Regions from separate parts of the Pseudogulbenkiania sp. MAI-1 genome, predicted to be linked through region 2. Evidence: riboswitches for the same ligand, from Rfam matches in the RefSeq annotation. Region 2 holds a riboswitch; each other region holds the start of a gene.
The links. A riboswitch is a leader RNA that binds a small molecule or an ion and turns the genes downstream of it on or off. The one in region 2 is predicted to bind glycine.

Region 1: linked by a shared signal. The riboswitch ahead of gcvT (glycine cleavage system aminomethyltransferase GcvT) and the one ahead of glyA (serine hydroxymethyltransferase) in region 2 are both predicted to bind glycine.
Region 3: linked by a shared signal. The riboswitch ahead of gcvH (glycine cleavage system protein GcvH) and the one ahead of glyA (serine hydroxymethyltransferase) in region 2 are both predicted to bind glycine.

The regions. Positions count from the first base shown of each region.
Region 1 covers NZ_AZUR01000001.1:3,376,250-3,386,728, reverse strand. The annotation lists gene PSEMAI1_RS0115795 (chemotaxis protein CheA) at 1-749, opposite strand, end outside; gene cheZ (protein phosphatase CheZ) at 799-1,548, opposite strand; gene cheY (chemotaxis response regulator CheY) at 1,594-1,983, opposite strand; gene PSEMAI1_RS0115780 (chemotaxis protein) at 2,033-2,995, opposite strand; gene PSEMAI1_RS0115775 (chemotaxis protein) at 3,040-3,984, opposite strand; gene PSEMAI1_RS0115770 (PAS domain-containing sensor histidine kinase) at 4,184-5,329, shown strand; gene fdxA (ferredoxin FdxA) at 5,364-5,687, opposite strand; gene gluQRS (tRNA glutamyl-Q(34) synthetase GluQRS) at 5,770-6,672, shown strand; glycine riboswitch at 6,810-6,905, shown strand; glycine riboswitch at 6,925-7,031, shown strand; gene gcvT (glycine cleavage system aminomethyltransferase GcvT) at 7,063-8,151, shown strand; gene gcvH (glycine cleavage system protein GcvH) at 8,251-8,637, shown strand; gene gcvP (aminomethyl-transferring glycine dehydrogenase) at 8,736-10,479, shown strand, end outside.
Region 2 covers NZ_AZUR01000001.1:1,423,531-1,434,009, forward strand. The annotation lists gene PSEMAI1_RS0106585 (GlxA family transcriptional regulator) at 1-571, shown strand, start outside; gene PSEMAI1_RS0106590 (choline ABC transporter substrate-binding protein) at 782-1,720, shown strand; gene PSEMAI1_RS0106595 (serine hydrolase) at 1,998-4,307, shown strand; gene PSEMAI1_RS0106600 (L-serine ammonia-lyase) at 4,392-5,792, opposite strand; gene glyA (serine hydroxymethyltransferase) at 6,011-7,267, opposite strand; glycine riboswitch at 7,522-7,610, opposite strand; gene cobA (uroporphyrinogen-III C-methyltransferase) at 7,874-8,719, opposite strand; gene PSEMAI1_RS0106615 (cytochrome c) at 8,873-9,298, shown strand; gene PSEMAI1_RS0106620 (cbb3-type cytochrome c oxidase subunit I) at 9,344-10,479, shown strand, end outside.
Region 3 covers NZ_AZUR01000001.1:870,153-880,631, forward strand. The annotation lists gene PSEMAI1_RS0103990 (anti-sigma factor) at 1-327, shown strand, start outside; gene gcvP (aminomethyl-transferring glycine dehydrogenase) at 575-3,451, opposite strand; gene gcvH (glycine cleavage system protein GcvH) at 3,469-3,849, opposite strand; glycine riboswitch at 4,088-4,177, opposite strand; gene PSEMAI1_RS0104005 (LysR family transcriptional regulator) at 4,278-5,198, opposite strand; gene speB (agmatinase) at 5,353-6,333, shown strand; gene PSEMAI1_RS0104015 (aldehyde dehydrogenase) at 6,409-7,917, shown strand; gene PSEMAI1_RS21970 (hypothetical protein) at 8,020-8,193, shown strand; gene PSEMAI1_RS0104025 (cytosine permease) at 8,197-9,669, shown strand; gene betA (choline dehydrogenase) at 9,686-10,479, shown strand, end outside.

The DNA.
Region 1 (10,479 bases), 2.0 Mb from region 2:
TTGGTCAGGCCGATCTCGCCGGACAGGTTGAGCACCATGTCCAGGCGATTAGTGTCGATGCGGATGGTATTTTCTTGCCCGCCGCCGGCCGATTTGGGGACGCCTACGGTCTTGGCAGGTGCCGGCGCCCGGCTGGCTGCCGGCGCGGCGGCAGCCGCCGGTTCGTGCTCTGTTACCAGTGCGACGGCCGGCACCTCCACCGCGGGGCGGGCCGGGGCGGCGGCAGGCGCAGGAGCTGGGCTGCTGGCTGCGGGGATGACGGCCTGATAGAGCGTATTCCAGTCCGGCTCGCCGCTACGCTGGGGTGCGCTGGCCGCCAGCGGCGGTGCGGCAGGCGCCGCTTGCTGGGGTGGCATCCGGCCGGACAGGACGGCGTCCAGCGCCGAGAGCAAGCCGCCGTCGGCGTCCCTGGGCATCAGTCCCTGACCGAGGGTGCCGAACATGTCGCGCACCGTGGCCGTGGCGTCCAGGATCACGTCCATGACTTCGGGGTTGAGCTGGAGTTCGGCGTTGCGCAGCTTGTCGAACAGGTTTTCCGTGCGGTGGCACAGCGTCACCATCGGGGCCACGTTGAGGAAGCCGGCGCCGCCCTTGATGGTGTGAAAACCGCGGAAAATGTCGTTGAGCAAGGCGCGGTCTTCCGGTCTTTTTTCCAGTTCGACCAGCTTGTTGTCAACGTCCGAGAGGAGGTCGTTGGATTCCATCAGGAAGTCCTGCAACAACTCTTCCATGCCGCCGAATTCGCTCATTTTTTACCCCGCACCGTTATTGTCATGTTCTTGTTGCGACCCGCAGGGCTCAGAAGCCGAGGCTTTCCAGCAGGTCGTCGACTTGTTGTTGGTTGGTGACCACGTCGCTGCGCCCTTCCGGGTTGACCACCGGGCCGTTCAGCAGGGTCGGGTCGATTTCCGTTTTCTTTTCTTCCGGTGAAAATTCGATCAGGAAGGCCACGAGGTCGGTCTCGATGGCCTTGACCATGTCTGTCATCTTCTTGATGACCTGGCCGGTCAGGTCCTGGAAGTCCTGCGCCATGACGATGTCGAGCAGTTGCGCGCTGGTGGCCTGGGTCCGGTCCGGCACGTTCTGCAGGTAACGATGGGTGTCTTGGCTCAGCTGGCGGAACTCGTCGACCGATAACTGGTTGGCGAACAGCCGGCTCCAGCGGTCTGACAACCGCTTGGCGTTGCTTTCGAGTTCGTCCTGGATCGGCTTGGCGATGTCGGTGGCGTTGAGCACCCGTTCCGCCGCCGATTCGGTCAGCGTGGAGATGTAGGAGAGGCGGTCGCGGGCGTCGGGAATGGCGTTCGCGACGCGTTCGAGCGATTTGTCGTAACCCATGTCGCGCAGCGCACTGTGTAGTTTGCGGGTCAGTTGCCCGATCTGTTCGTACATGACCGACGGGTTGCCCTCGGGGGCCGAGGCGGATGCCGCGCTGCTGTCGGCCTCGCTGGCGATAGATGGCGTGCCGGCCTGGTGTTGCTTGGCGATGCTGTCAAACAGCGCCTCGAGATCCGGGCTGTCTCCGCTTTCCAAAACGTGGTTTGGCACGATAAATCCTCCTGAATACTGGCCCGACAAGCCGTGCAGTGGTTTTTATTTGTTTATTGCCTGAAAGATCTTGTTCAGTTTTTCTTCCAGCGTGGCGGCAGTGAAGGGCTTGACGATGTAGCCGCTCGCCCCAGCCATGGCCGCTTCGATGATGTTCTCGCGCTTGGCTTCCGCCGTGATCATCAGGAACGGCAGGGGCTTGAGCTGCTGGTCGGCGCGAACGGCCTTCAGGAGCTCGATGCCCGTCATGTTGGGCATGTTCCAGTCGGAAACGATGAAGTCGAAATGTTGCGTCTTGAGCTTGTGCAGAGCGACTTGGCCATCCTCGGCTTCATCGACGTTGGTAAATCCGAGTTCCTTGAGCAGGTTGCGCACGATGCGTCTCATGGTCGAGAAGTCGTCCACCACAAGGAAGCGAAGATTCTTGTCTGTCATCGAGGGTTATCCTGAAGTTGTCAATGATTCCTGGCCGCTATTGTAGCGATTACCTTTGCAGGAATGGAATCAAGGTTTCGGCCAAGACGGCAGGGTCGAATTTGGCGACATAGGCATCGACGCCGACGCTCGAACCCATGGCGCGGTTGGCGTTGGACGACAACGAGGAATGCATCACGACCGGGATGCCGTTGAAGCGGTGGTCGGACTTGATCAGACGGGTCAGCACGTAGCCATCCATTTCCGGCATTTCGGCGTCCACCAGGATGGTCTTGAGGTTGTCGTGCAGCGGTGTGCCGTCGCTCTGGTGGCGGTTGGCCAGTGCCTGCAGGCGTTCCCAGGCTTCGCGCCCGTTGCTGGCTTGCTGGAACTTGATGCGCATCTTCTCCAGCACGCCGGTGATTTCCTTGCGTGCCACCACGGAGTCGTCGACGAAGAACACGTACTGGTCGGCCTCCAGCTGGGCGGTCGGCAGTTCGGGCAGGCGCGGTTCTCCCACCACGCTGGCCAGGATCTGCTCGACGTCGAGGATCGAGACCAGCTTGCCGTCTTCCAGTTCGGTGATGGCCGTGATCAGGTTCATGCCGTTGGCCGAAATCCCCTCGGCCGCCGAGGCGCTGCTGCCCATCATGTTGTCGGGCGAGCGGACCTTGTCCCAGTCGACGCGGATGATCCGGTCCACCGAGTCCACCAGGAAGGCCTGGGTGCTCTTGTTGAACTCGGTGACGATCATCGTTTCGTACTTCTTGCCGGGTTCGTTCGCGCCGATGAAGCGGGCCAGGGAAATGATCGGGATGATGTTGCCGCGCAGCGAGAGCACGCCTTCGACGCCGAACGGCATGTTCGGAGTCTTGGTGATGGCGGGGGTCTGCGAGACCTCGCGCACCTTGAAGACGTTGATGCCGAAGGTTTCCCGCGTGCCCAGCGAGAACAGCAGGATCTCCATCTTGTTGGAGCCGACCAGCTTGGTGCGGGCATCGATATTGGCGAGCAGGGTAGCGTCGGTTGACATGTCGAACCTTTCCCGATTTTTTGAGTACGATCGTCAGGCGCGGGTTATTTGCCGATATGCAGCATTTCGCGCAGCTTGATCGCCAGTTTTTGTGCTTCGAATTTGGACACGTAGGAGTCGACGCCGACCGATTCGCCGAGCTTCTGGTTGGAATTGCCCGACAGCGAGGAGTGCATCAGCACCGGGATGCCGGCAAAGCGCGGGTCGCTCTTGATGAGCTTGGTCAGCATGTAGCCGTCCATTTCCGGCATTTCCACGTCGGTGAGAACCAGGTGGATGATGTCGCAGAGCTTGCGGCCGGACAGGTCAGCCTGGGCGGCCATCTTCTGCAGTTCATCCCAGGCGCGCATGCCGTTGATGGCGTAGGCGTATTTGACACCCATGGCCTCCAGGGTGCGTTCGATCTGCTTGCGCGCGACGACCGAGTCGTCGGCGAAGAAAATCATGCGTTCTTCCTTGATCGGCTCGATGTTCAGGAAATGATGGGCGTCGTCGGAGAGCGAGGTCTCGGCCAGGACTTTTTCCACGTCCATCATCATGACCAGGGTGTTGTTGAGCTCGGTCACGGCGGTGACCAGGCCGCCCATGCGGTTGGTGATCATTTCCGGCGGCACGCGCATGGCGGACCAGTCCAGCCGCAGGATGGTGTCCACGGCCTCGACCAGGAACCCCTGGGTGTGGCCGTTGTATTCGGTCACGATCATGATCTCGGGCTTCTTGTCGGTGACGATGCCGGCGTACTTGGCCAGATCGATGATGGGCACGAGCGCGCCGCGCAGGCTGACCATGCCTTCCACCGAGGAGGGCATTTCCGGAGCGGAGGTGATCTCAGGGGTGCGCATGACCTCGCGCACCTTGAACACATTGATCCCGAAAACTTCCTTGCGCCCGGTCCGTTGGTCTTCTCCGAGAGAGAACAGCAGGATTTCGAGCTTGTTGGTGCCAGCGAGCTTGGTGCGGGCATCAATTTTTTTTAGAAGTTCTGACACGGAAACCTCCGCTGCATCGTGTTTTTGGGGGTATCGTCGAAGTCTCGATACGCCAGTTATTCGGGTGTCTCGGGGGCCATGGGCGCCGATCAATATGGCAAATGTACCCCAGATTGGCTTAACCGGTTTGGATAATTATCATACCGATTAATCGATTTTTACAAATGTGTCGGAGTAAATGACAAAAATTGTTTCAAACTTGCACGACCAGCAAACCCTGGAGCAGGCCTTTGCCCAGTTCAACGCCGTTTCCGGCCAGCTGATCGACGCCTACAACCAACTGCAGGGGCAGGTCAACGTACTGAATGCCCAGCTGGACGAGGCCAACAACGAGCTGAGGCGGCAGCTGTCCAACAATGCCGCGCTGGCCGAGCGGCTCGGCATGCTGCTGGAGGCCCTGCCGGCCGGCGTGGTCGAGCTGTTGGCCGATGGCCGGGTGCATACCGAGAACTCCGCCGCCGAGACGATGCTAGGCGCCTCGGTTCGAGGCCGGCTCTGGGCGGAGGTGCTGGCCGGCTTTCTGCCGACCGGTATTGATAACACCTTCTTGTTACCGCGTTGCGGCGAGCAGCCGGCGCGGCGCATCACACTGCAGTATCAGGATCTACCCGAACTGGGCGGTCAGATTGTGTTGTTGCATGACGTGACCCATCTGCATCAGCTGTCCAGCGAACTCGCGCAGCAGCAGAAGCTGGCCTCGATGGGCAGCATGGCGGCGTCGCTGGCGCATCAGCTGCGCACACCGTTGACGACCGCCATGCTCTACACCGCCAACCTGCGTCAGCCGGGCTTGGGCGAGGCGGAGCGCGAGCGTTTCATCGACAAGAGCCTGGCCCGTCTCAAGGCGCTGGAGGGCCTGATCCAGAACATGCTGGGCTTTGTCCGGGGGCAGGTATCCGAGTGTGAATTGCTCGACATGGCCGGCTTGGTGGAAGAGGTGCGTGCCGTGGTGCAGCCGCACTACGCCGCCCGGGCGGTTCGGCTGGAGTGTGACTTTGCGCTGGATTCCGAGGCGCGGGTTGCCGGCGATCGCAAGGCGCTGGCCGGGGTGCTGGTCAATCTGCTGGATAACGCCCTGCATTTTTCCGGCGAGGGCCAGCGGGTCGGTCTGAGCGCACGGCAGGAGGGGGGCGAGGTGCTGGTGAGCGTGGATGACGAGGGACCGGGGGTGGCCGACGAACTGCTGGAGCGGGTGTTCGAGCCGTTTTTCACCACGCGCTCGGGGGGCACCGGACTGGGGCTCGCCATCGTCAAGAAAGTGGTCGAGGAACTGCACGGCAGCGTGCACGCGGGCAACCTTGACGCTGGCGGCGCTTGCTTCACGGTGCGCCTGCCGCTGGCGTGAGCCGCGCCGCGAGCTGATCCTAACTCCGCGGATCTTACTCTTCCAGGTATTGGGTCTTGTCGGTGACCTTGGCCCAGTCCTCGTGATCGGGCAGGGGGTCTTTCTTGGTGGCGATGACCGGCCAGACCTTGGCCAGCCTCTCGTTGATTTCGATGAAGTGCAGCTGATCGGCCGGCACGTCTTCTTCGGCGTAGATGGCTTCGACCGGGCACTCGGCGACGCACAGCGTGCAGTCGATGCACTCGTCGGGGTCGATGGCGAGGAAATTGGGACCTTCGTGGAAGCAATCGACCGGGCAGACGTCGACGCAGTCGGTGTATTTGCATTTGATGCAGGCTTCGGTTACAACGTAGGCCATCGCGGTTTCCTCTGGCTGTTCAACGCTACTATTCCACAGTCTAGTCAATTTTGCCGCCGTTTGATTTTCCCGGCCGTTCCCGATGACCTCTTCCTTCGTTCCTTCCGTCCCCTACCGTGGCCGCTTTGCGCCCAGCCCGACCGGTCTGTTGCACGCCGGCTCGCTGACCACCGCCGTCGGCAGTTATCTCGAGGCATATAGCCGGGGGGGTGAATGGCTGCTGCGCATGGAAGACCTCGACCCGCTGCGCGAGATGGCGGGAGCGGCGTCGGCCATCCTGCACACGCTGGAGGCGCTGGGCTTCGAATGGGATGGCGAGGTGGTGTACCAGAGCCGGCGCCATGAGCTGTACCGCGCCGCGCTGGATCAGCTGATAAGGGATGGCTTGGCGTACGCTTGCGCCTGCACCCGCAAGGAGATCGCCATGCACGCCCAACGCGGGGTGGATGGCTTCGTCTACCCGGGTACCTGCCGTGATGGCTGCCCATCGGATCGCCCCGGCCGGGCCTGGCGCTTGCGTGTGGCGCCGGGCGAGACGGTCTTCGTCGACCGGCTGCAGGGGGAGTACCGCCAGGAACTGGAGCGCGACATCGGCGACTTCGTGCTGCTGCGCGCCGACGGCTTTTGGGCTTATCAACTGGCGGTAGTGGTGGACGACGCAGAGCAGGGGGTGACCGATATCGTGCGCGGGGCCGATCTCTTGGTGTCGACGCCGCGCCAGATCGCCGTGCAACGGGCGCTGGGGGTGGCGACGCCGAGCTATTGCCACCTGCCCCTGATGGTCAACGCCGCCGGCGAGAAGCTGTCCAAGCAGACGCTGGCGCCGGCGATATCGCCTGAGGCGGCGGCCGAGGAGCTGCGCCGGGCGCTGGTCCGGCTCGGCCATGTGCCGCCGGCGGAGTGCCATGATCTCGCCGAACTGTGGGCATGGGCGCGGACCAACTGGTCGCTCGCGCGGGTGCCGGTGGGGCCGGTAGCGGTGTGAACCGGGTTTCGATCATACTGGCGCGCCAAGGGATTCGGACGTAGGAATAAGGCAAAATGACGTGGCGTCGCGCCGACATAATCGCGCTTGCTGCCGTGTTCGGCTTGCCAGACCGGCGGCCAGCGCCGATAATCTGGCCCCATCTAGCAGGAGAGAGTGGCCGCACAAGCCGGCCACCGCCGAAGGCGCAAGTGCACCCGCAATCGCTCAGGCAAAAGGACTGCGAGGATCGGGCCGTCGCTCCATGAGCGGCCCGCCGAATCTGGAGAGCGGCGCCTGGTTCCAGGCGTCCACCGAAGGGGCTAACGGCCGTGCTGCAGCGGCCGGAAAATCTCAGGTGTAGGGACAGAGGGGTGTATTGAAGGATGAACGCACCCTTAAGGACTCCGCATGACGGCCCCGAAACGTACCCCCCTGTTTGACGAACACCTCGCCGCCGGCGCCAAGATGGTCGACTTTGCCGGCTGGGAAATGCCCATCCACTACGGCTCGCAGCTGAAAGAGCACGAGCAGGTGCGTAGCGACGCCGGCATGTTCGACGTCTCCCACATGACGGTGATCGACATCACCGGCGCCGACGCCAAGGCCTGGCTGCAGAAGCTGATCGCCAACGACGTCGCCAAACTGGGCTTCGAGGGCAAGGCGCTGTACTCCGGCATGCTCAATGCCGATGGCGGCGTGGTCGATGACCTGATCGTCTATCTCACTTCCTACGGCTATCGCATGGTGGTCAACGCCGGCACCACCGACAAGGACCTGGCCTGGATGGAGCAGCAGAAGGCCGGTTTCGACGTGAGCCTGAACGTGCGCCGCGATCTGGCCATGCTGGCGGTGCAGGGCCCCAACGCCATTGCCAAGGTCTGTGCGGTCAAGCCGACGCTGGCAGACGCTATCAAATCACTGAAAGTCTTCCAGGGTTTGCCTGCAGGCGACTGGTTCTTTGCCCGAACCGGCTATACCGGCGAAGACGGCCTGGAAATCATGGTGCCCGCCGCCGAGGCGCCGACCTTCTTCCGCGAACTCTTGACCGCCGGCGTGGCGCCGATTGGCCTGGGTGCGCGCGACACGCTGCGCCTGGAGGCCGGCATGAACCTGTACGGCCACGACATGGACGAGACCGTGTCGCCGCTGGCCGCCGGCATGGGCTGGACCATCGCCTGGGAGCCGGCCGAGCGCGATTTCATTGGCCGCCGCGCGCTGGAAGCGCAGAAGGCCGCCGGTGTCGCCATGAAGCAGGTCGGCCTGGTGCTGGAAGGCCGCGGCGTGCTGCGCGAGGGCCTGAAGGTGGTGGTCGAGGGTGCCGGGGAAGGCGTCATCACCAGCGGTACCTTCTCGCCGACGCTGAAGCATTCCATCGCCATCGCCCGCGTGCCGGCCGCCACCGGCGAGACCGCGCTGGTCGATCTGCGCGGCACGCTGACCGAGGTGCGCGTGGTCAAGATGCCGTTTGTTCGCAACGGCAAAAAAGTCTTTAATTAAGCCGAAGTATCCGGACTGAGTGGAGGCTGGCGCGGCCGGCTTCCGGACAAGGCCGCAAGACCTTGTCATGACCCCTTTTTTTACATTGGAGATGCAGTAATGAGCCAGATTCCCGCCGAATTGAAATACGTATCCAGCCACGAATGGCTGCGTCTGGAAGAGGACGGCACCGTGACTGTGGGCATCACCGAGCACGCCCAGGAGCTGCTGGGCGACATCGTGTTCGTCGAGCTGCCGAAAGTGGGCGCCGCCCTGGGCGAAGGCGAGCAGGCCGGCGTGGTCGAATCGGTCAAGGCCGCTTCCGATATCTATTCGCCGATCGAAGGTGAAGTGGTGGAGGTGAACGAGGAGCTGGAAGCCGCGCCGGAACTGGCCAACAGCGAGCCGTACGGCCAGGGCTGGTTCTTCAAGCTCAAGCCGGCCAACGCCGCCGACCTCGACAAGCTGCTGAGCGCCGACGAGTACGCTCAGGAAATCGGCGCCTGATCGAGCCGTGCCGGCCTCGCGCCCCTGGGCGTGGGGCCTTTGCTTTTACGGGCCGGCAGCGCCGGTCCATAGTCTTCTTGCATCCGGATACTTGCAACATGACACTCTCTACCCTGTTTAATCACGACGAATTCATCGCCCGCCACATCGGCCCGTGCGAGACCGAAAAGGCGGAAATGCTGGCCGCTGTCGGCGTCAGCTCGCTGGAAGAGCTGGTGGCCCAGACCGTGCCGGCCAACATCCGTTTCAACCGCGCGCTGGACCTGCCGCCGGCCGAGCGTGAAGCCGACGCGCTGGCCGATCTGAAAGCGATCGCCGGCAAGAACGTCGTCAACAAGTCCTTCATCGGCCTGGGCTACTACCCGGTGCTGACCCCGGGTGTGATCCTGCGCAACGTGCTGGAAAACCCGGGCTGGTACACCGCCTACACCCCGTACCAGGCCGAAATCGCCCAGGGCCGCCTGGAAGCGCTGCTGAACTTCCAGCAGATGATCATCGACCTGACCGGTCTGGAAGTCGCCAACGCCTCGCTGCTCGACGAAGCCACCGCCGCCGCCGAAGCCATGGCGATGGCGCGCCGCGTGTCCAAGTCCAAGTCCAACCAGTTCTTCGTCGACCGCCGCGTGCTGCCGCAGACGCTGGACGTCATGAAGACCCGCGCCGAGTACTTCGGCTTCGAACTGGTGCTGGGCCATCCGGAAGAAGCGGGCAACGGCGACTACTTCGGCGCACTGTTCCAGTACCCGGGCGAGAGCGGCGAGCTCTTGGACCTCACCCCGTACATCGCCGCCGCCAAAGCCCGTGGTGCGCTGACCATCGTCGCCGCCGACGTGATGGCGCTGGTGGCGCTGAAATCGCCGGGCGAGATGGGCGCCGACGTGGCGGTGGGCAACACCCAGCGCTTCGGCGTGCCGATGGGCTTTGGCGGCCCGCACGCCGCCTACTTCGCGTTCAAGGACGACATGAAGCGCTCGGCGCCGGGCCGCATCATCGGCGTGTCGGTCGACGCCAAGGGCAAGACCGCGCTGCGCATGGCGCTGCAGACCCGCGAGCAGCACATCCGCCGCGAAAAGGCCAACTCCAATATTTGTACCTCGCAGGTGCTGCTGGCTAACATCGCCGGCATGTACGCGGTGTACCACGGCGCCGAGGGCGTGAAGCGCATCGCCGCGCGCATCCACCGTCTGGCCGCCATCTTCGCCCATGCGGTGAAGGCTGCCGGCGGCAAGCTGGTGTTCGACCGCTTCTACGACACCGTGCAGGTCGACCTGGGTGCCAAGGCGGCCGAGGTCTACGCCGCCGCGCTGGCCGCCGGCATCAACCTGCGTGACGCCGGCAACGGCGTGCTGGGCGTGGCCTTCCACGAAGCCGCCAGCGAAGCCGACCTGGCCCAGTTGATCGAGATCTTCACCGGCAAGACGGCCGACATCGCCGCGCTGGATGCCGCCGCTGCCGACGCCATTCCGGCCGCCTTGAAGCGCGAATCGGCCATCCTGACCCACCCGGTGTTCAACACCCATCACAGCGAACACGAGATGCTGCGCTATCTCAAGAAGCTGGAGAACCGCGACCTGGCGATGAACCACTCCATGATCAGCCTCGGCAGCTGCACCATGAAGCTCAACGCCACCAGCGAGATGATCCCGATCACCTGGCCGGAATTCGCCGACATGCACCCGTTCGCCCCGCGCGACCAGGCCGCCGGCTACCTGGAAATGATCGAGGGCCTGCAGCAGCAGCTGATGGCCATCACCGGCTTCGACGCCATCTCGATGCAGCCGAACTCTGGCGCGCAGGGCGAATACGCCGGCCTGTTGGCCATCCGCCGCTACCACGCCAGCC
Region 2 (10,479 bases):
GGCCATCCGCGAGGAATTCCCCAAGATCATGTTCTCCAGCGAACTGTTCGTGATCGACCGCGACCGCTTCACCTGTAGTGGCGGCACGGCGCCGCTCGACCTGATGTGCAACCTGATCCGCCACAAGGGCGGCAAGGGGCTGGCGGCGGACGTGTCGGAGCAGTTCATCGTCGATCGCATCCGCGACCAGCACGACCACCAGCACATCCCCTTGCTGGCGCGCGTCGGCACCGGTCACGAATCGCTGATCGACGCCGCGCTGGCCATGGAAATGAACATCGAGAACCCGCGCTCGCTCGACGAACTGGCTGCCGAACTGGGCGTGTCGCTGCGCCACCTCGAGCGCCTGTTCAAGCGATATTTGGGCAGCACGCCGGCGCAGTACTATCTCGACCTGCGCCTGCGCCGGGCGCGCGAGCTCTTGCTGCAGACCAATATGAGCGTGATGGAGGTCACCGTCGCCACCGGCTTCCTGTCCTCGTCGCATTTCTCCAAGTCCTACCGCAACCTGTTCGGCTATCCGCCGAGCCGCGAGCGTCAGCAGGTGCAGCTCGAAGCCGCCATCATGTGAGACGGGCGACGGGCGGCCCCGACCGAGGAATCTTCCTTGGCCGGGGCCGTCGTCCTTTGGGCGACGCCTGGCAGCAAGTCGCGGTCGCCATCAGGCAAGTTACCCGGTGCCAACATGGCAATCTGCTACCAGCCCGCAATATTTGTTGGCGGTCTGAACACGGCGCGCTGCGCCGGCAAATCCTTATAAATTGCATCGGAGAGGTGAGTCATGAAGCTGTACAAGATTGCAGGAGCGCTCGTACTGGGTGCGTTCACCACTATGGCGATGGCGAACGAGCCGGCTCAATGCCAGAAGGTGCGTTTTGCCGACGTCGGCTGGACCGATATCGCCGCCACCACCGGCATGGCCAGCGTGGTGCTGGAAGGCCTGGGCTACAAGCCGGTCACCACCATCGCTTCGGTGCCGATCACCTTTGCCGGCATCAAGAACAAGCAGATCGACGCTTTCCTCGGCTACTGGAACCCCAGCATGACCCCGATGATCGAGCCCTTCGTCAAGGCGGGTCAGATCAAGGTGCTGGACAAGCCCAACCTGGTCGGCGCCAAGTACACCCTGGCGGTGCCCGACTACGTCGCGGCCGGCGGCCTGAAGAACTTCGCCGACATCGCCAAGTTCAAGGACAAGCTGGACGGCAAGATCTACGGTATCGAGCCGGGCAACGACGGCAACAAGCTGATCGACGACATGATCAAGAAGAACCAGTTCGGGCTCACCGGGTTCAAGCTGGTCGAGTCGAGCGAAGCCGGCATGATGGCCGAAGTCGAGCGCGCCATCCGCCAGAAGAAGTGGGTGGTGTTCCTGGGCTGGGAACCGCACCCGATGAACGTCAAGTTCAAGATGAACTACCTTGCCGGCGGTGACGACGTGTTCGGCCCGAATTTCGGCGAAGCCAAGGTGTACACCGGTCTGGCGACCGACTACCAGGCCCGCTGTCCGAACGTGGCGCGCTTCCTGACCAACCTGCAGTTCACCACCGACATGGAAAACCGCGTGATGGGGCCGATCATGAACAAGGTCAAGCCGGAACAGGCGGCACGCGAATATCTGAAGAAGAACCCGGCCGTTCTGAAGAGCTGGCTGGCCGGCGTGACCACCTTCGACGGCAAGGATGGCCTGGCCAAGGTCAGCCAGTACTTGGCGAAGTAAGCGCCTCTCTGGCACAGTGCCCTCGGGACGGTTCCGGGCACGAAACAACAAGGCCCCCGCTGGCAACGGCGTGGGCCTTGTTGTTTTGCCCTGCCCAATAAGGGAGCCACGCTATCGGAGAGTATCCTGCTGTACTGTATATACAAAGAGATGCTTGTTCGGCTTCTTGCCCTATGAGCTTCTCGACATCCGATTCGATGACTTGTACTTCCCGCTTGGTGGCAACGCCATGACAAAGAACAAGCCCAATCCTCCCGGTCAGTGAAGGGGAGCCGTCGTGAAATGGCTTGCATGGTGTCTGCTGGCCTTGCTGCCCACCACTTTGCTCGGCGCGACGCCGCCATCGTGGGAGCCGCTGGAGGCGGCAGTGCGTGCCCAGATTCAGGCCGAGCGCATGCCGGGGGCCGTCGTCATCGTCGGCGATGCCCGCGGCGTGCTCTACCGGCAGGCGTTCGGCACGCGCGGCCCGCCCAGCGAGCGCATGACCGAAGACACCATTTTCGACCTCGCCTCGCTGACCAAGGCCGTCGCCACCACCACGGCTGTGCTGCAGCTGGCGGAGCGGCACCAGCTGACGCTGGATCAGTCGGCGGCGCGCTACTGGCCGGAATTTGCCGGAGAGGGCAAGGGGGACATCACGGTGCGGCAGTTGCTGGCGCATAGCTCCGGTCTGCCGGTCGGGCTGGATCTGGGCGGCAGCGGTGTGGACCGCGAGGAGATGCTGCGCCGCATTCTCGCCGTCCGCCCGGTGGCCGAGCCGGGGCGGCAGGTGCTCTACAGCGACATCAATTTCGAGGTGCTCGGCGTGCTGGTGGAGCGCGTCAGCGGCGAACCGCTGGAAGTCTACTGCCAGCGCCATATCTTCCAGCCGCTCGGCATGCACGACAGCGGCTTTCTGCCGCCCGAGAGCCGGGCTGCCCGCATCGCGCCAACGTCAGTCAATCTGCCGCGCGGACAGGTGCACGACCCGGCGGCGGCGCTGATGGGCGGGGTATCCGGCCATGCCGGACTGTTCTCCAGCGCCGATGACCTGGCCTTGTTTGCCCAGATGCTGCTCAACGAGGGTCGTCAGGGACTGCAGCAGATTTTGCAGCCGCAGAGCGTGGCACTACTGTTCCAGCCGCAATCGCCGACCGGGGCACCGGGCTGGCGCGGGGCCGGCTGGGCGCTGGATGCGCCGCTGGTCGCCAACCGCGACGTCTTGCCTCCGGTCGGCATGATCGGACACACCGGCTTCGCGGGTACCGGCCTGTGGATCGACCGCGTCACGCAACGCTTCCTGATCGTGCTCAGCAACCGCGTCTATCTGGCAGGCAGCGGCGATGCCCAGCCGCTGCGCCGGCAGTTGCTGGCATTGCTGGCGAGCCTCGAGCCGCCGAGGACGCCCGCCGCCATCGCCGCCGACCCGGTGCTGGCCGCCGCCCTGTTGCCGCAGCCGGCGAGTCTGCCAGAGGGCCGCCCCCAGGTCGACACCGGTATCGATGTGCTGGAGCGGCAGGCGTTTGCCCCGCTGACAGGCTTGCGTGTCGGTCTGATCACCAACCCGAGCGGGGTGGATGCGCGTGGCTGGCGCACCATCGACCGCCTGCGCTGGGCGCCCGGGGGCAGGCTGGGAGCGATATTCAGCCCGGAGCAGGGGGCGGACAGCGACGGGGCCGGGAAGGTGGTGATGGAGGCCGAACCGTTCTCCGGTTTGCCCTGGTATCGGCTGTACGGCGCGGCTCGGCGTCCGCCGGCCGCCCTGCTGGCGGGGCTCGACGCGCTGGTGGTCGATATCCAGGATGCCGGCGTGCGGCCGTATCCCTCCACTCAGGCCTTGCCGGACATCATGGCCGAGGCCGCTGCTCGGGGCCTCCCCGTGTTCATACTGGACCGGCCCAATCCGCTGGGGGCCGAGCGCGTCGACGGTCCGCTATCCGACGAGGACCCAACCGCGGCCACCGGCACCGTCCCCCTGCCGCTTCAGCACGGCATGACCCTGGGCGAACTAGCGCGCCTGTTCAACGCCGAAAAGCGACTGGGAACCGATCTGACGGTGATCGCCATGCGGGGTTACCGACGGGGCATGAGATTCGAAGAGACTGGGCTTTCCTGGCAGCCGCCGTCGCCCAACTGGCGCACGCTGACCCAGGTGCGGCTCTATCCCGGTATTGCCCTGGTCGAGGGGGCCAATGTCAGCGTGGGGCGCGGCACGGTCCGGCCGTTCGAATGGCTTGGCGCGCCGTGGATCGATGGGCCGGCGTTGGCCGCTTACCTGAACACCCGCGCCATTCCCGGCGTGCGCTTCGAACCGGCCGAGTTCGTGCCGGACGAGAATCCCTACCGTGGCGAGCGCTGCCAGGGCGTGCGCCTCATCCTGACCGACCGCCAGGCTCTGCGCGCGCCCCTGCTGGGCGTGGAGCTCCTCGGTGCCTTGCAGCGGCTCTATCCGGAGCAATTGCACCTTGCGCCCCCAACCAACACGCCCGACGTGCGCGAAATCCTGGGCGACTTGGCGCGGGGGAAGGTCCCGCGCCGCATCGCTGCGGACTGGCTGCCTGCGCTGCAGCGTTTCCGCGAGCGGCGGGCGTCCTACCTGCTGTATTGATCGATGAGATGAACAAAAAAAGACCCCCGCAAGCGGGGGCACAGGGACGTCAGAGGATATAGAGTCGAGGCGGGCGCTCGCCGGTCAGCATTCCACAATGTTGACCGGCACCTCGACGATGTTGACGGCCAGACCGCCACGTGCGGTTTCCTTGTACTTGGTGCTCATGTCGCGGCCGGTGTCGCGCATGGTCTTGATCACGCGGTCGAGCGAGACGAAGTGCTGGCCGTCGCCGCGCAGCGCCATGCGCACGGCGTTGATCGCCTTGACCGAGGCCATGGCGTTGCGTTCGATGCAGGGCACTTGTACCAAGCCGCCCACCGGGTCGCAGGTGAGGCCGAGGTTGTGCTCCATGGCGATCTCGGCGGCGTTCTCCACCTGTTCCGGCGTGCCGCCCATCACTTCGGCCAGGCCACCTGCTGCCATCGAACAGGCCGAGCCGACCTCGCCCTGGCAGCCGACTTCGGCACCCGAGATCGAGGCGTTGAGCTTGAACAGGATGCCGATGGCGCCGGCGGTGAGCAGGAAGCGCACGATGCCGTCTTCGTTGGCGCCGGGCACGAAGCGGGAGTAGTAGTGCAGCACCGCCGGCACGATGCCGGCCGCGCCGTTGGTCGGTGCGGTCACCACGCGGCCGCCGCCGGCGTTTTCTTCGTTCACCGCCAGGGCGTAGAGGTTGACCCAGTCCATCACCGTCAGCGGGTCGCGCAGGCTGGCTTCGGGTGCGGCCAGCAGCTTGCGGTACATGTCGGCGGCGCGGCGTTTCACCTTCATGCCGCCGGGCAGGATGCCCTCGTGTGCACAGCCGCGCTTCACGCACGCCTGCATCACGTGCCAGATGTTGAGCAGGCCGGCACGCACTTCCTCCTCGCTGCGCCACGCCAGTTCGTTCTCCAGCATGATCTGGCTGATCGGCTTGTTGTGCTCCTTGCACAGCGCCAACAGCTCGGCGGCGTTCTTGAACGGGTGGCGCAGCTCGGTCGCTCCGGGCGGGACAAAACCGGCTTCCACCGCCGCTTCGTCCACGACGAAACCACCGCCCACCGAGTAGTAGGCGCGCTTGTCGAGCACGTTGCCGGCGTCGTCACGCGCCTCGAAGGTCATGCCATTGGGGTGGAAGGGCAGCGACTTGCGCTTGTGCAGCACCAGGTGTTCCGGTTCGCTGAACACCACTTCGTGCCGGCCGAGCAGCGACAGCCGCTTGTTGGCGCGGATCGCCGCGACCATGGCCGGCACGGCGTCGGTGTCGACCTCGTCCGGCAGCTCGCCCTGTAGACCGAGCAGCACCGCCACGTCCGAACCGTGGCCCTTGCCGGTGGCGCCGAGCGAGCCGAACAGTTCGCTGCGCACGCTGGCCACTCGCTCCAGCAGGCCGTCTTTCTCCAGCCGGGCGACGAACTGGCGCGCGGCGCGCATCGGCCCCACCGTGTGCGAACTGGACGGGCCGATGCCGATCTTGAACAGGTCAAAGACGCTGATTGCCATGGTTGCTTCTCTTGCTATGGCACCCCATGCGGCGGGGTGCCTGATGAATTCGGGAGACGATCCCCGGCCGTTTCCGGCCGGGGCGAAACTTCTCTCCTGGTCACGATCCTGCCGTACGGTCCGAGCGGGGCCTTTTGATGATGGGTTTCGCTGTGCTCCACCCATCCTACAAACTCAACCCATCCTACGAGCCGCTCGCGACGGATCGTGAGTCAGGATTAACCGCGGTACACCGGGAAGGCCGCGCACAGCTCGGCCACTTGGTGGCGCACGCGCTCGATCACCGCCGGGTTCTCGATGTCATCGAGAATGTCGCAGATCCAGCCGGCCACGCGTTCCACCTCGGCTTCCTTGAAGCCGCGGGTGGTCACGGCCGGGGTGCCGATGCGGATGCCGCTGGTGACGAACGGGCTTTGCGGGTCGTTCGGCACGGCGTTCTTGTTCACGGTGATGTGCGCCGCACCCAGCGCCGCGTCGGCTGCCTTGCCAGTCAGGCCCTGGTTGATCAGCGACAGCAGGAACAGGTGATCGTCCGTCTTGTTGGACACCACGCTGTAACCGCGGTTCTGGAACACCTTGACCATGGCGCGGGCGTTGGCGATGACCTGCTGTTGGTAGGCCTTGAACTCCGGCTGCTGCGCCTCGAGGAAGGCCACCGCCTTGGCGGCGATGACGTGCATCAGCGGGCCGCCCTGAATGCCGGGGAAGACCAGCGAGCTGAACTTCTTCTCCAGTTCCGGGTTGCTCTTGCACAGGATCAGGCCGCCGCGCGGGCCGCGCAGGGTCTTGTGGGTGGTGGTGGTGACAACGTCGGCGAACGGCACCGGGTTCGGGTACAGGCCGGCGGCAACCAGGCCCGCCACGTGGGCCATGTCGACGAACAGGTAGGCGCCGACGCTATCGGCGATCTCGCGGAAGCGGGCGAAGTCGAGCACCAGGGAGTAGGCGGAGAAGCCGGCCACGATCATCTTCGGCTTGTGCTCCTGGGCCAGGCGCGCCACTTCGTCGTAGTCGATCTCGCCGGTTTCCGGGTTGAGGCCGTATTGCACCGAGTTGTAGATCTTGCCGGAGAAGTTGACCTTGGCGCCGTGGGTGAGGTGGCCGCCGTGCGCCAGGCTCATGCCGAGCACGGTGTCGTGCGGCTCCAGCAGCGCCATGTAGACCGCGGCGTTGGCCTGGCTGCCGGAGTGCGGCTGCACGTTGGCGTAGTCGGCGCCGAACAGTTGCTTGGCACGGTCGATGGCGAGCTGCTCGACCACGTCGACGTGCTCGCAGCCGCCGTAGTAGCGCTTGCCGGGGTAGCCTTCGGCGTATTTGTTGGTGAGTTGCGAACCCTGAGCCTGCATCACGCGTGGGCTGGTGTAGTTTTCGGAGGCGATCAGCTCGATGTGATCTTCCTGGCGCTGGCGCTCGGCCTCCAGCGCGTTCCACAGGGCGTCGTCGAAGCCGGCAATCTGCATATCCTGGGTAAACATGGTGTGTCCTTAGTTGTTGCAGGGCCGGCGGCCAATGGCGGCCGCCGCGTACCCGGTCGATAGAGTCGACCTGCGGCCCGCAGAGGGCAGGGAAGGGGATGAACGGCAGGCGCAGGGCACGGACGCGGGTCCCCATCCGACACAGGTCAGATGACGCCCCCTCTGTCCTTTTGCCTGAGAGATTGAGGCGGGCGACGGGCGCCCGGCCATGCTTCCTTCGGCGAGGCCTCACGGGCCTTCTCTCCAGAGAGCCGAACGACATTGCGGTTCTTTTGCCTGAGAGTTTCTGGGGCGATACCCCTTCGGCGCCACCGCTCAAGGTGGTCTCTCCCGCAATGTTTGACGCGGCTGGTGCCGAATCTAGAGATGCCGCCGCAGGCTGTCAACGTGATTCGTCGCGCCTTGCCGATTGTGGCAATGCACAAAAAGACGCCTGGCGGGGCGCCAATGGGCCGGCGCGGCCCGGCGGCGGGGGGAATAGTCGGATCGGTGACGAAAGTGGTCGGCTGCTGAGCTGCCGGGCGGCGGCGTGCCGTACGCGCCCCGGCGACCCTGTCCGGAGGCGGTGTAGGGCCGATGCAACACTCCATCGGCCCCCTCTTGCGGTCACGCCACGGCGGGGTCGGCGTGCCTCAGCGCGGTGCCGGGTGTCAGGAGTTCCTGATGCAACCGCACCACGTCGCCGATGATCAGCAGGGCCGGTGGCCGTATCCCGGCTGCCGCGATGCGCTCGGGCAGGGTGGCGAGATCGGCGCTGACGATGCGCTGCTGGGGCGTGGTGGCGCGCTCGACCACCGCTGCCGGCGTGTTGCCGGGGCGGCCGTGGCGCATCAGCTCGGCGCAGATGCGTTCCGCCTCGGAAAGCCCCATATACACCACCACGGTCTCTTCCGCGCCGGTGTGGCGCGCCCACTCCAGCTCGTCTTCCCCCTCGCGGCGGTGACCGGTGACGAGGCTCACGCCCTGGGCGTAGTCGCGGTGGGTGAGCGGCATCAGTCCCATCGCCGCGGCGCCACAGGCGGCGGTGATGCCGGGGATCACTTCACAGCGGATGCCGGCGGCGGCCAGGGCCTGGATTTCTTCGCCGCCCCGGCCGAACAGGAACGGATCGCCGCCCTTGAGCCGGACCACGCGCCGTCCCTGCCTGGCCTCGCGCACCAGCAGCGCATTGATCTCGTCCTGCGGCAGGGTGTGGCGGCTGGCCTCCTTGCCGACGTCGATGCGCCAGGCCGTGGGCGGGACCAGCGCGATGACCGCCGCGTCGACCAGGTGGTCGTACAGCACCACCTCGGCGCGCTGCAAGCGGGCGAGCCCTTTCACCGTGAGCAGTTCCGGGTCGCCGGGGCCGGCCCCCACCAGACAGACCGAGCCGGGCGGGAAGTCGTCATTCGGGGAAACGGCAGGCGGCGTTCCGGGGAGCGTCAGGAGGGGGAGCGGATCGGGAGGGTTCATGCTGGACTCCTGCACAAGGTGATGACAATGGCGCAAGTGTAGGAACGGCGCGGTCTGGAAATCGTTGATGCGCATCAATTCCTTAAACATGTATCGCCTATACAGTTTCGTTCAGGCACCGGGTGTTTCCGGTGATTCGTGATAGGAGGCCGTATGAGCGCCAGCTTCACCAAGTCGACCGCCCGCAATATTTTTTATGGTGGGGCGGTGTTTTTCTTTCTGTTGTTCATCGCATTGACCGTCGATACCACCCAGGCGCTGCCCAAGCGCGACAACCGCGCCAACCTGACCGAGCAGGTGGCGCGCGGCAAGAACATCTGGGAGACCCGCAACTGTATCGGCTGTCACACCCTGCTGGGCGAGGGAGCTTACTTCGCGCCGGAGTTGGGCAATGTCTACAAGCGCCGCGGGCCGGAGTTCATCAAGGCCTGGATCAAGGGCCAGCCGACCGGCGCGCCGGGCCGTCGTCAGATGCCGCAATTCCATCTGACCGATGGCGAGCTGGACGATCTGGTTGCCTTCCTCAAGTACAGCTCCGAGATCAATACCAACAACTGGCCGCCCAACGTTGAAGGTTGAGGCCGTCAAGCTGGATGAATTCTTGTCAGATTTAGGGAGATTCGCATGACTACTTCGACCACGGCGGTTCTCGACACCCCACGGGGTGTGGAAGAGCACGCCGCCACCCGGCTGAAATACCGCTCGCAGGCGGTGGCCAAGCCGTACTTCATCGCCGCCATAGGGTTGTTCTTCGGCCAGATCGTGTTCGGCCTGATCATGGGCCTGCAGTACGTGATCGGGGATTTCCTGTTCCCGGAAATCCCGTTCAACGTGGCGCGCATGGTGCACACCAACCTGCTGATCGTGTGGCTGCTGTTCGGTTTCATGGGGGCGGGCTATTACCTGATCCCGGAGGAGTCGGAACGCGAGCTGCACAGTCCGAAGCTCGCCATCCTCACCTTCTGGGTGTTCCTGGTGGCCGGCGCCCTGACCATCGTCGGCTACCTGTCGGTGCCGTACGCCACGCTGGCGCAGCTGACCGGCAACGAAATTCTGCCGACGATGGGGCGCGAGTTCCTGGAACAGCCGACCATCACCAAGGTGGGCATCGTGCTGGTGGCGCTGTCCTTCCTCTACAACCTGTCGCTGACCGTCCTGTCCGGCCGCAAGACCAGCATTTCGCTGGTGATGATGCTGGGCCTGTGGGGGCTAGCGATCTTCTTCCTGTTCTCGTTCTACAACCCGAGCAACCTGGTGCTGGACAAGCTGTTCTGGTGGTGGGTGGTGCACCTGTGGGTGGAAGGCGTGTGGGAACTGATCATGGGCGCCATGCTGGCCTTCGTGCTGGTGAAGGTGACCGGGGTGGACCGCGAGGTGATCGAGAAGTGGCTGTACGTGATCATCGCCATGACGCTGATCACCGGCATCATCGGCACTGGCCACCACTACTTCTGGATCGGCGCGCCGGCGTACTGGCAATGGTGGGGTTCGATCTTCTCGGCGCTGGAACCGATCCCGTTCTTCATGATGACGCTGTTCGCCTTCAACATGGTCAACCGTCGCCGCCGCGAGCATCCGAACAAGGCCGCCGTGCTGTGGGCCATGGGCACCGGCGTGATGGCCTTCCTCGGCGCCGGGGTGTGGGGCTTCCTGCACACGCTGGCCCCGGTCAACTACCTGACGCACGGCACCCAGATCACCGCCGCGCACGGCCACATGGCCTTCTACGGCGCCTACGCCATGGTGGTGATCACGATGAT
Region 3 (10,479 bases), 550 kb from region 2:
CATAGCCGGATCGAGCCGCCCAAGCTGGCGGCGGCGGGTTATGAACTGATTGGTGGCCGGCTGCTGCCGGGTAGTCAGGGGCCGGTTGCGCAGTTCATGTACCACGACGTGGCCGGCCAGCGGATGACGCTGTACGTGGCGACGGAGACGCGGCCCCGTGCGGACGAGGGCTTCCGCTTCACCAGCCAGGGTCCAGTGAATGTCTATTACTGGTGGGGCAACGGTTTCGGCTACGCTCTGTCCGCCGGCATGCCGCGCGACAAGCTTTTGGCGTTGGCGGAACGGGTGCATCTTCAACTGAAAGAGGGGTGCGGCGGGCGCTGCTAGAGGCTGCCCGTGACCGGAATACGCGCCATCTTCTCCGCCGCCGACAGCTTGCTGCCGATTGGGGGCGTCATGCGACTAACGGGGGGCTCGTTCATCGCTCAGCCCCGGTAGTAGCGTTGCGGCACGAACGGCGTTTTGGCAACTTCGATCGCCACCGGCCTTCCGCCCGAGGGCGTCAGGTTGAAGTCGGAAGGGGAACCAGGCGGCACATTGCGCACCGCCTGACCGGTTCGTCAGCCCGGGCCGCTTAGTCCTGATAGGCCGTCAGCGGAGGGCAGCTGCACACCAGGTTGCGATCGCCGAACACATTGTCGACACGCCCCACCGGCGGCCAGTACTTGCTGCCGTGGTCACGCTCGATGCCGCGAGGGAACACCGCCTGCTCGCGGCTGTAGCTGTGTGTCCACTCGCCGACGAGCGCCGCCGCGGTATGTGGCGCGTGCTTCAGGGGGTTGTCCTCCCGGTCGAGGCGGCCTTCTTCCACGGCGCGGATTTCCTCGCGGATCGTCACCATCGCCTCGATGAAGCGGTCGAGCTCTGCCTTCGACTCCGACTCGGTCGGCTCGATCATCAGCGTGCCGGCCACCGGGAACGACATGGTCGGCGCGTGGAAACCAAAATCCATCAGACGCTTGGCGACATCCTCGCCCGAAATCCCGGTCGCGTCCTTGAGCGGCCGCAGATCGACGATGCACTCGTGCGCCACACGGTCGTTGGGGCCGGTATAGAGGATCGGGTAGTGCGGCGCGAGCCGGGTCGCGATGTAGTTGGCGTTGAGAATCGCCGCCTCGGTTGCGTGCTTGAGACCTGCCGCGCCCATCAGTGTGATGTAGCTCCAGGTGATCGGCAGGATGCTGGCACTGCCGTAGGGGGCCGCCGACACCGCACCGCCTCCCGCCAGTTCGCCCGTCTTGTGGCCAGGCAGGAAGGGGGCGAGGTGGGACTTCACGCCGATCGGACCGACACCCGGACCGCCGCCGCCATGCGGGATGCAGAAGGTCTTGTGCAGGTTGAGGTGCGACACGTCTCCGCCGAAAGAACCCGGCTGGGCGAGGCCGACCAGCGCGTTCATGTTGGCGCCGTCGATGTAGACCTGGCCACCGTGGGTGTGGACGATGTCGCAAATTTCGCGCACCCGCTCCTCGAATACCCCATGGGTGGACGGGTAGGTGATCATGATCGCGGCGAGCTTGTCGCTGTGTTGCTCGGCCTTGGCCTGGAGGTCGTCGACATCGATGTTGCCAGCGGTATCGCAGGCAACCACGACCACCCTCATGTTCACCATCTGCGCCGACGCCGGGTTGGTGCCGTGCGCCGACGAGGGAATCAGGCAGACGTCGCGTTGCCCCTCGCCGCGGCTGGCATGATAGGCGCGGATCGCCAACAGGCCGGCGTACTCGCCCTGCGAGCCGGCGTTCGGCTGCAGCGATACCGCGTCATAGCCGGTGATGGCGCACAGCATGGCTTCCAGTTCGCGCGTCAATTCGTGGTAGCCCGCGGCCTGGTCCTGCGGCGCGAACGGGTGCAGGTTGCCGAACTCGGGCCAGGTCACCGGGATCATCTCGGTGGTGGCGTTGAGCTTCATCGTGCAGCTGCCCAGCGGGATCATGGTGCGATCGAGCGCCAGGTCCTTGTCGGCGAGGCGGCGCAGGTAGCGCAGCATCCCGGTCTCCGACTGATAGTGGTGGAATACCGGATGGCTGAGGATGTCGCCGCGGCGCAGCAGGGCAGGGGGAATGGCCTCGGTCACGCCGGCCTCGATCTCGGCAAAGTCCGGGATGGCGTTGCCCAGCGCGAAGATCGACCACAGACTCTGCACATCGGCAGCGGTCGTCGTTTCATCCAACGTGATGCCGATCTCGGTAGCGCTGATATGACGCAGGTTGATCGACTGGGTACGCGCCAGCGTATGCAACACCTCGGTGCGGTTGCCGCTGTCGATGCGCAGGGTGTCGAAGAAGTTTTCGGTCGGCACCTTGTAGCCCAGGCGGCGCAGGCCTTCGGCCAACACGGCGGTCAGCCGGTGCACCCGCCGTGCGATCGTCTTCAGGCCCTCGGCCCCGTGATAGCAGGCGTACAGCCCGGCCATGATGGCCAATAGCGCCTGGGCGGTGCAGATGTTGCTGGTGGCTTTCTCGCGGCGGATATGCTGTTCGCGCGTCTGCATCGCCAGGCGCAGGGCCGGGCGGCCGTGGCTGTCCAGCGACACGCCGACCAGACGGCCGGGCATGCTGCGTTTGAAGTCGTCGCGGGTGGCGAAGTAGGCCGCATGCGGCCCGCCAAAGCCCATCGGCACACCGAAGCGCTGGGTGCTGCCCACCGCCACATCGGCACCGAACGCCCCCGGAGGGAGCAACAGCGTCAGTGCCAGCAGATCGGCGGCCACCACCACCAAGGCGCCGTTGGCGTGGGCGGTCTCGGTCACGCTGCGATAGTCGATCAGATCGCCGTGGCTGCCCGGGTATTGCAGCAGCACGCCGAAACCATCGAAGCCGGCAAGGTCGCGACGTGGATCACCGGTCACCACCTCGATGCCCAGCGGTTCGGCACGGGTACGCACCACTTCGATGGTCTGCGGATGACAATCGCGCGCCACGAAGAACGCGGGGCTCTTCGACTTCGCCAGGCGCTGGCAGAACGTCATCGCCTCGGCGGCGGCGGTGGCTTCGTCGAGCATCGAGGCGTTGGCGATGTCGAGCCCGGTCAGGTCCGACACCATGGTCTGGAAATTGAGCAGCGCTTCCAGCCGGCCTTGCGAGATTTCCGGCTGGTACGGGGTATAGGCGGTGTACCAGGCCGGGTTTTCCAGCACGTTGCGCAAAATCACCGTAGGGGTGTGGGTGCCGTAGTAGCCCATGCCGATATACGACTTCATCACCTTGTTGCGCTTGGCGATGTTGGCGAGCCGCGCCAGCGTCTCGGCTTCGCTATGCCCTTCGCCGAGCTTGAGCGCGGTCGTCAGACGGATGCTCGCGGGAACCACCTCGTCCATCAGCGCGGCGACGGACGACACGCCCAGCGTGGCCAGCATGGCCTGTTGTTCGCTGGTGTCGGGGCCGATATGGCGGCGCTGGAACAGTTCACGCTGCTCCAGCGTGGAAAACGGAATCATTGGGGTGCTCATGGCAGTCCTCCTGGCAGTCAGCTCAAGTCGCCCAGCAGTTGCCGGTAGCCGGTCTCGTCGAGCAGACCATCCAGTGCCGAAGCATCGTCAAGCTTGATGCGGAAGATCCAACCATCGGTCTGCGGCGCGTGGTTGATGAGCGACGGCTCGGTTTGCAGTGCTGGGTTGACTTCAAGCACGCTGCCGGCGAGCGGCATTGTGATCTCACCGGCGGCCTTGACCGATTCGATGGTGGCCGCTTCGCTGTCGGCGGCGAACTCGTCGCCCACGTTTGGCAGCTGCACGAAGACGATGTCACCCAGCTGTTGTTGGGCGAAGTCGGTGATGCCGACAGTGACGCTGCCGTCGCGCTCGAGGCGCAACCATTCGTGGGATTCGGTGAATCTGACTTGGCTCATGTATCTCTCCTGACTCGGTTCGTATGCGGATAAGGCCGACATAACGGTCAGGACAAACACAGCAAGCAGGAGGAATGCAAAGGCTTCCGAGCTAGGGCGCTGGCCTGAACCTGAAACGTCAGCTGCGCCCCCTCTGTCCCTTTGCCTGAGAGATTATGGTGGCTCACACAGGCAAGCCACCTTCCTTCGGCGAGGCCGTCGCCCGCTCACGGTGCGATGCCTTCTCTCCAGAGAGCCCGTCCAAGCAGCAGTCCTTTTGCCTGAGAGTTTCTGGGGCGATACCCCTTCGGCGCCGCCATGACCAGGCGGTCTCTCCTGCTAGCTTGCTAAGGCTTTTTTCAAACTACTGGGCCTGCTCGTCGGCTGTCAAGCCGAAAAAAATCTCCCCCCTGGGCCCCGGCAGGGACGGGCGCTCTGCCGGAATTTTCCTATCCCTGCTCGATGACGGCGGGTGGACAGCTAGCCAGCAGTTCGTCGATGAACACCCGCAGCACCGCCGGTTGCGAGGCGCCGCGCCGCGTGATGGCGGTAAAAGGCCACCGGGAGCTGAAGCGGGCGGGATCGATCTGGCGCATCTCGCCGCTCTTGACCCAGCGGGCGGCGTAGTGGACCGGCAAAAACCCGACGTAGGCCCCGGACAGGATGAGGATGGCCTGGGCTTCGACGTTGTCGACGGTGGCGGTGGCCTTGCTGACCCGGAGCAACTGCAGGTCGCGCTGCTGCAGATAGCCTCGGGCCACGATGTGGCTCTCCCCGATGCGCCGGAACAGCTCGTCCTCGCTGGGCGGCTGCTCGTACAGCGGGCTGTAACGGCCGCAATACAGGCCATCGGGTTCATCGTAGAGCGGCATGTAGGCGAGGCCGGGAACCCGTAGCGGAAAATGCCCGATGGCGATGTGCAGGCGCCCGTCGAGCACGCGCGCCTCCAGCTCGGCCGGGGTGCCGATGTAGACGTCGAGCTGCACGTCGTGACCGCGCGACACGAACTGCCGCAAGGTCTTGGGCAGGGGCGACTCTGCGTCGGTGATGGTGTTGTCGATGATGCCCAGGTAGAGCCGTCCGGAGATGCGCTGCTTCAGCGCATTGGTGTCCATGCAGAACGACTCCACCGCCAACAGCAGCCGCTGTGCGGCCTCGTAGGTGGCGACACCGTGCTCCGTCAGGCGAAAGCCGCCGCGGCCCCGCTCGCACAGCGTCACCCCAAGGCGGGTTTCGAGATTGTTCATCTGTTCGCTGATGGTCGACTGGCTGCTGTTCAAGGCCGCCTGCGCGGCGGAAAAGCCGCCGCATTTGACGATGGTCATGAAGACCCTGAGCAGTTTCAGGTCGACGTCCTGGAGCTGGTTCACCGCTTTTTTCCCCCCGAGAATCACATCGGAAATTCCGATTTGAAGATCTGATCTTTCTTATTTTTTCGGCCCGCTTCTTTCCCCATAGTCACTCAAAAGGCAGGGCGTACTCAAGCCCGGCCTTCACTGTCACAGACCATGTGGAGACGTTGAAATGCAGAATAACGGGTATGAAACGGGCCGTCTGAATTTGCCGTTCGTGGGCCATTGCACCTTCGCCAAATCGGCGGTTTGTCTCGACTGGGACCGCATCGACGCCGACGTGGCGATCCTCGGTGCTCCCAACGACATGGGCACGCAGTGGCGCTCGGGCGCCCGCTTCGGTCCGCGCGGCATCCGCGAAGCATCGACGCTGTTTTCGTTCGGCCACGCCGGCGCCTACGACCACGAAGACGACGTGATGTACCTCACCCAGGAGGACGTGCGCATGGTGGACGTGGGCGATGCTGACATCGTCCATACCGACATGGCCAGCAGCAACGCCAACATCGAGTTCGCGGTGCGCAAGATTCTCGAATCGGGCGCGATGCCGGTGGTGCTGGGCGGCGACCACTCGATCCACGCCCCGGTGATCAAGGCCTACGAAGGCCGCGGGCCGATCCACATCATTCATTTCGACGCCCACCTCGACTTCGTCGACGAGCGCCACGGCGTGCGCTATGGCCACGGCAACCCGCTGCGCCGCGCCTCCGAGATGGATCACATCGCCGGCATGACCCAGCTGGGCATCCGCAACGTGTCGTCGTCGAATCGTGCCGACTACGACGCGGCACGCGCGGCCGGCTCCCACATCCTGTCGGTACGCGACGTGCGCCGCCTCGGCACCGAGGGCGTGCTGGCGCAGATTCCGGAGAGCGCAGCCTACTACATCACCATCGATATCGACGGCTTCGATCCGTCCATCGCGCCGGGCACCGGCACGCCCAGCCACGGCGGCTTCCAGTACTACGAGGTGCTGGAAATCATCCAGGCGCTCGCCAAGCGCAGCCAGGGCCGCATCGTCGGCATGGACCTGGTCGAGGTGGCGCCGGCCTACGATCCGGCCGGACTGACCTCGATCCTGGCGGCGCAGCTGCTGTTGAACAGCATCGGCTTCATCTTCCACGAACGCACCCAGGCCAAGGCGCGACGTTGATCCCACCAGCGCCAGAGCCCCATTCAGACCAAGCCCGACACCACGATGCGGGCGGAGAAACTCAGGAGAAACCTCATGGATAGCAGTGTTGCGCAGTACCTGGAACGATACGGCGTGTCGGAGGCGACGCGACGCTTCCTCGCCAAACCGCAGAAGATGTTCATCGACGGTCAGTGGCTGGACAGCAGCGACGGCCAGACCTTCGCCGTGATCGAGCCGTCGACCGAAGGTCTGATCACGCGCGTGCCGTCTGGCACCAGCGCCGACCTCGACCGCGCGGTCGCGGCGGCGCGCCGCCAGTTCGACGGCGGCGAATGGCGCCGCCTCAAGCCGCTCGAACGCGAACGCCTGCTGCATCGGCTGGCCGACCTGATCGAGGCCAACGCCACCGAACTCGCCGAGCTGGAGGCGATCGACATGGGCAAGTCGGTGTCGCAGGCGCGCGACGTCGACATCCAGGGCACCATCGACACCTTCCGCTACTTCGCCGGCTGGGCCTCCAAGCTGCATGGCCGCACCGTCGAACCGTCCTTGCCCGGCAACTACCTGGCCTATACCCGCAAGGAGCCGATCGGGGTGGTCGGCGCCATCGTGCCGTGGAACTTCCCGCTGCAGACCATGGCGTGGAAGCTCGCCGCCGCGCTCGCCGTCGGTTGCACCACGGTGGTCAAGCCGGCCGAGCTGACGTCGCTCTCCACGCTGCGTTTCGCCGAGCTGGTGCAGGAAGCCGGCATCCCCGGCGGCGTGGTCAACATCGTGACCGGACGCGGCAGCGTAGTCGGCGCGGCGATGGCGACGCATCCCGGCATCAACAAGCTGACCTTCACCGGCTCCACCCCGGTGGGGCGCAATGTTGGCCGAAGCGCCGTCGATCAGCTCAAGCGCGTCACGCTCGAACTGGGCGGCAAGTCGCCGGTACTGGTGCTGGAGGACGCCGACCTCACGGCAGCGGCGCGCGCCGTGGCCAACGGCGTATTCTTCAACTCGGGACAGGTGTGCGACGCCGGCACCCGCGCCTACGTGCACCGCAGCGTCTACGAGCGTTTCCTGGAGGAACTGGTCGCCTACACCCGCACCCTGAAAATCGCCCCCGGCCTCGATCCGGACTGTTTCATCAGCCCGCTGGTATCGGCGCAGCAGAAGGATACGGTGATGTCCTACATCGAGGCAGGACGGCGCGAAGGCGCCCAGCTGGTGCACGGCGGCAAGGCACTGGAAGGGCCGGGTTATTTCGTCGAGCCGACCATCTTCGCGCACTGTCGCAGTGATATGAGTATCGTGCGCGAGGAGATCTTCGGTCCGGTACTGGTCACCACGCCGTTCGACGACATCGAGGATGCCCTGGCGCAGGCGAACGACTCGCCGTTCGGGCTGGCGGCCGCGATCTACTCCAACGATCTGGGGCGCGTGCACAGCCTGATCCCGCGCCTGGCCGCCGGTTCGGTGTACGTCAACGCGCACAGCACCATCGACCCGGCGATGCCGTTCGGCGGCTTCAAGGAGTCCGGTTTCGGCAAGGACCTCGGCCCGGAACAGCTGGATTACCTGATGGAGACCAAAGCCGTCTGGATCACGCTGCCGTAAGCGACCGGGGCGGGCCGTGTCACGCCCCCCCCTCCGCAACGGTCAAATCATCTGGTTTCAGTGTGACTGGCGCCGCCAGAAAAAATACAGAGGAGAACACTGATGAACACCATGCAAGACAAGGAACGCGCAGAAGACCTGGAGCGGCGCATCCGCTGCTACGAGGAACTGGAAGCGGAAGTGCAGTGGCCCGGGGCCATGAGTGCGGCAGATTACCTGGCAGCCTTGCTGCTGACGGTGGGTCTGGTGGTGACTTGCTACCTGTGGGGAGTGTGAGCCATGTCGAACAAGCGTGAAAACGAATTCCGCCTGGCGGCGGAACGTGGCGATACCCCGCTGCTGCCCAAGGAGCGCATCTGGGGTTTCTGGGAATTCACCTATGCCAACTCGGCGCTGGCGATCGCCACCTGGGCTTTCCTGATCGGCGGCGCCACGGCGCTGTTCGTCGGCCCGAAGGAAGGGATTGCCGCCATCATCATCGGCAACATCCTGGGCGTGATGTTGGTGGCGCTGCCCACCTGTCTGCCCAGCGGCCGCTACGGACTGGAGCAATTCACCTTCCTGCGCAGCGTATTCGGCGGCAACGGCAGCCGGCTGGTGTATGTGCTGGCGGTGGTATTCCTGACCATGGGCTGGCTGGCGGTGCTGGGCATGATGTTCGGCCGCTCGGTGGACGGCCTGATTGCCCTTGTTGAGTCCCATCCGGCCGCGCCCAACGGGCCGCTGGCGCTGGCGCTGGCCTTCTTTTCCATCGTGCTGACCGGCTGGGTGGTGGCCAAGGGGCCGACCTCGATCAAGTTCTTCAACATGATCGTGGCCCCGGCACTGGTCATCCTGATGCTGGGCATGCTGTGGATGATCTTCCAGAAACACGGCTTTGCTGAACTGATGGCCATGCCGGCGCTGGAGCCGCCGACCGACAGCAAGCACCTGAACTTCATGATCGCAGTGGAAGTGAACATGGCGGCCGGTTTCTCCTGGTGGCCCTACCTCGGCAACCTGGCCCGGCTGAGCAAGAACGAGCGCACGTCGTTCTGGCCGAACGTGGTGGGTATCTTCGGTGCCGCCTCGCTGGGCGAGATCGTCGGCCTGCTGGGCGCCGCCTCGATGGGTAACAGCGATCCTACCATCTGGATGACCACGATAGGCGGCATGGTGGTCGGGGTGATCGCGCTGGGCTTCATTGCCTTCGCCAACGTCACCAGCATGGTCAACATCCTGTACACCTCCATCGTCGGCCTGCGCCAGATCGCCTGGGACAGCCTGCGTGCGATGAAATGGGAGCTATTGGTGGTGCTGTTCTGCGTGATCCCGGCGGCCATCGTGATATTTACACCGGGCATCTATGACGGCTTCTTCATCTTCCTGGTATGGACCTCGGCCCTGAACAGCGCGCTGTCCGGCATCGGCATCGCCGACTACTTCCTGCTGCGCCGTCAGCGCGTCAGCCTGCGCAGCGTGTTCGCCGCCGAAGAGGACACGCCGTTCCGCTTCTGGCGCGGCTTCAACCCGGTGGCGCTGCTGGCGCTGCTGGCGGGTTTCCTGGTCTACGTCGTCATCTTCAACCCGCAAACCCTGGCCAGTTCTCCTGCCTTCAGCGTGCTGTCGGCATCGCTGCCGTCCTGCGTGGTGGCCGGGATCGTGCACTACCTGTTGACCCGTCTGTTCGTGATCCCGCAGGGTCACGGCGATTACCAGCCGGCAGTGGCCGCGAGCCTCAAGGTTGGCCGCAGCGGCGCCGTCAATCGCTAGCCGGGAGAGAAAGATCATGGAACATACTTTCGATTACATCATCGTGGGGGCAGGTTCCGCTGGCTGCGTGCTGGCCAGTCGCCTGACCGAAGACCCGAACGTCAGCGTGCTGGTGCTGGAGTACGGCGGCAGCGACAAGAGCGTCATCATCCAGATGCCGAGCGCGTTCTCCCTGCCGATGAACACCAAGAAGTACAACTGGCACTACGAAACCGCCGCCGAACCCCACCTCGACGGCCGTCGGCTGCATTGCCCGCGCGGCAAGGTGCTGGGCGGCTCCTCGTCGATCAACGGCCTGGTGTACATCCGCGGCCATGCCTACGACTTCGACGAATGGGAGTCGCTGGGGGCCAAGGGCTGGGGCTACCGCCATTGCCTGCCGTACTTCAAGCGCGCCGAGAGCTTCAAGTTCGGCGGCGACGACTACCGCGGTGGCAACGGCCCCTTGGCCACCAACAACGGCAACAACATGCAGAACCCGCTGTACGGCGCCTGGGTGGAGGCCGGCGCCCAGGCCGGCTACATCAAGACCGCGGACTGCAACGGTTACATGCAGGAAGGCTTCGGCGCGATGCACATGACGGTGAAGAACGGCGTGCGCTGGTCCACCGCCAACGCCTACCTGCGCCCGGCGATGCAGCGCCCGAACCTGACCGTCATCACCCACGCCATGACGCGGCAGATCCTCCTGGAAGGCAAGCGCGCGGTCGGCGTCACCTACGACCAGAACGGCGTCACCCATACCGTGTGCTGCCGCCGCGAGGTACTGGTGTCGTCCGGGCCGATCGGCTCGCCGCATCTGCTGCAGCG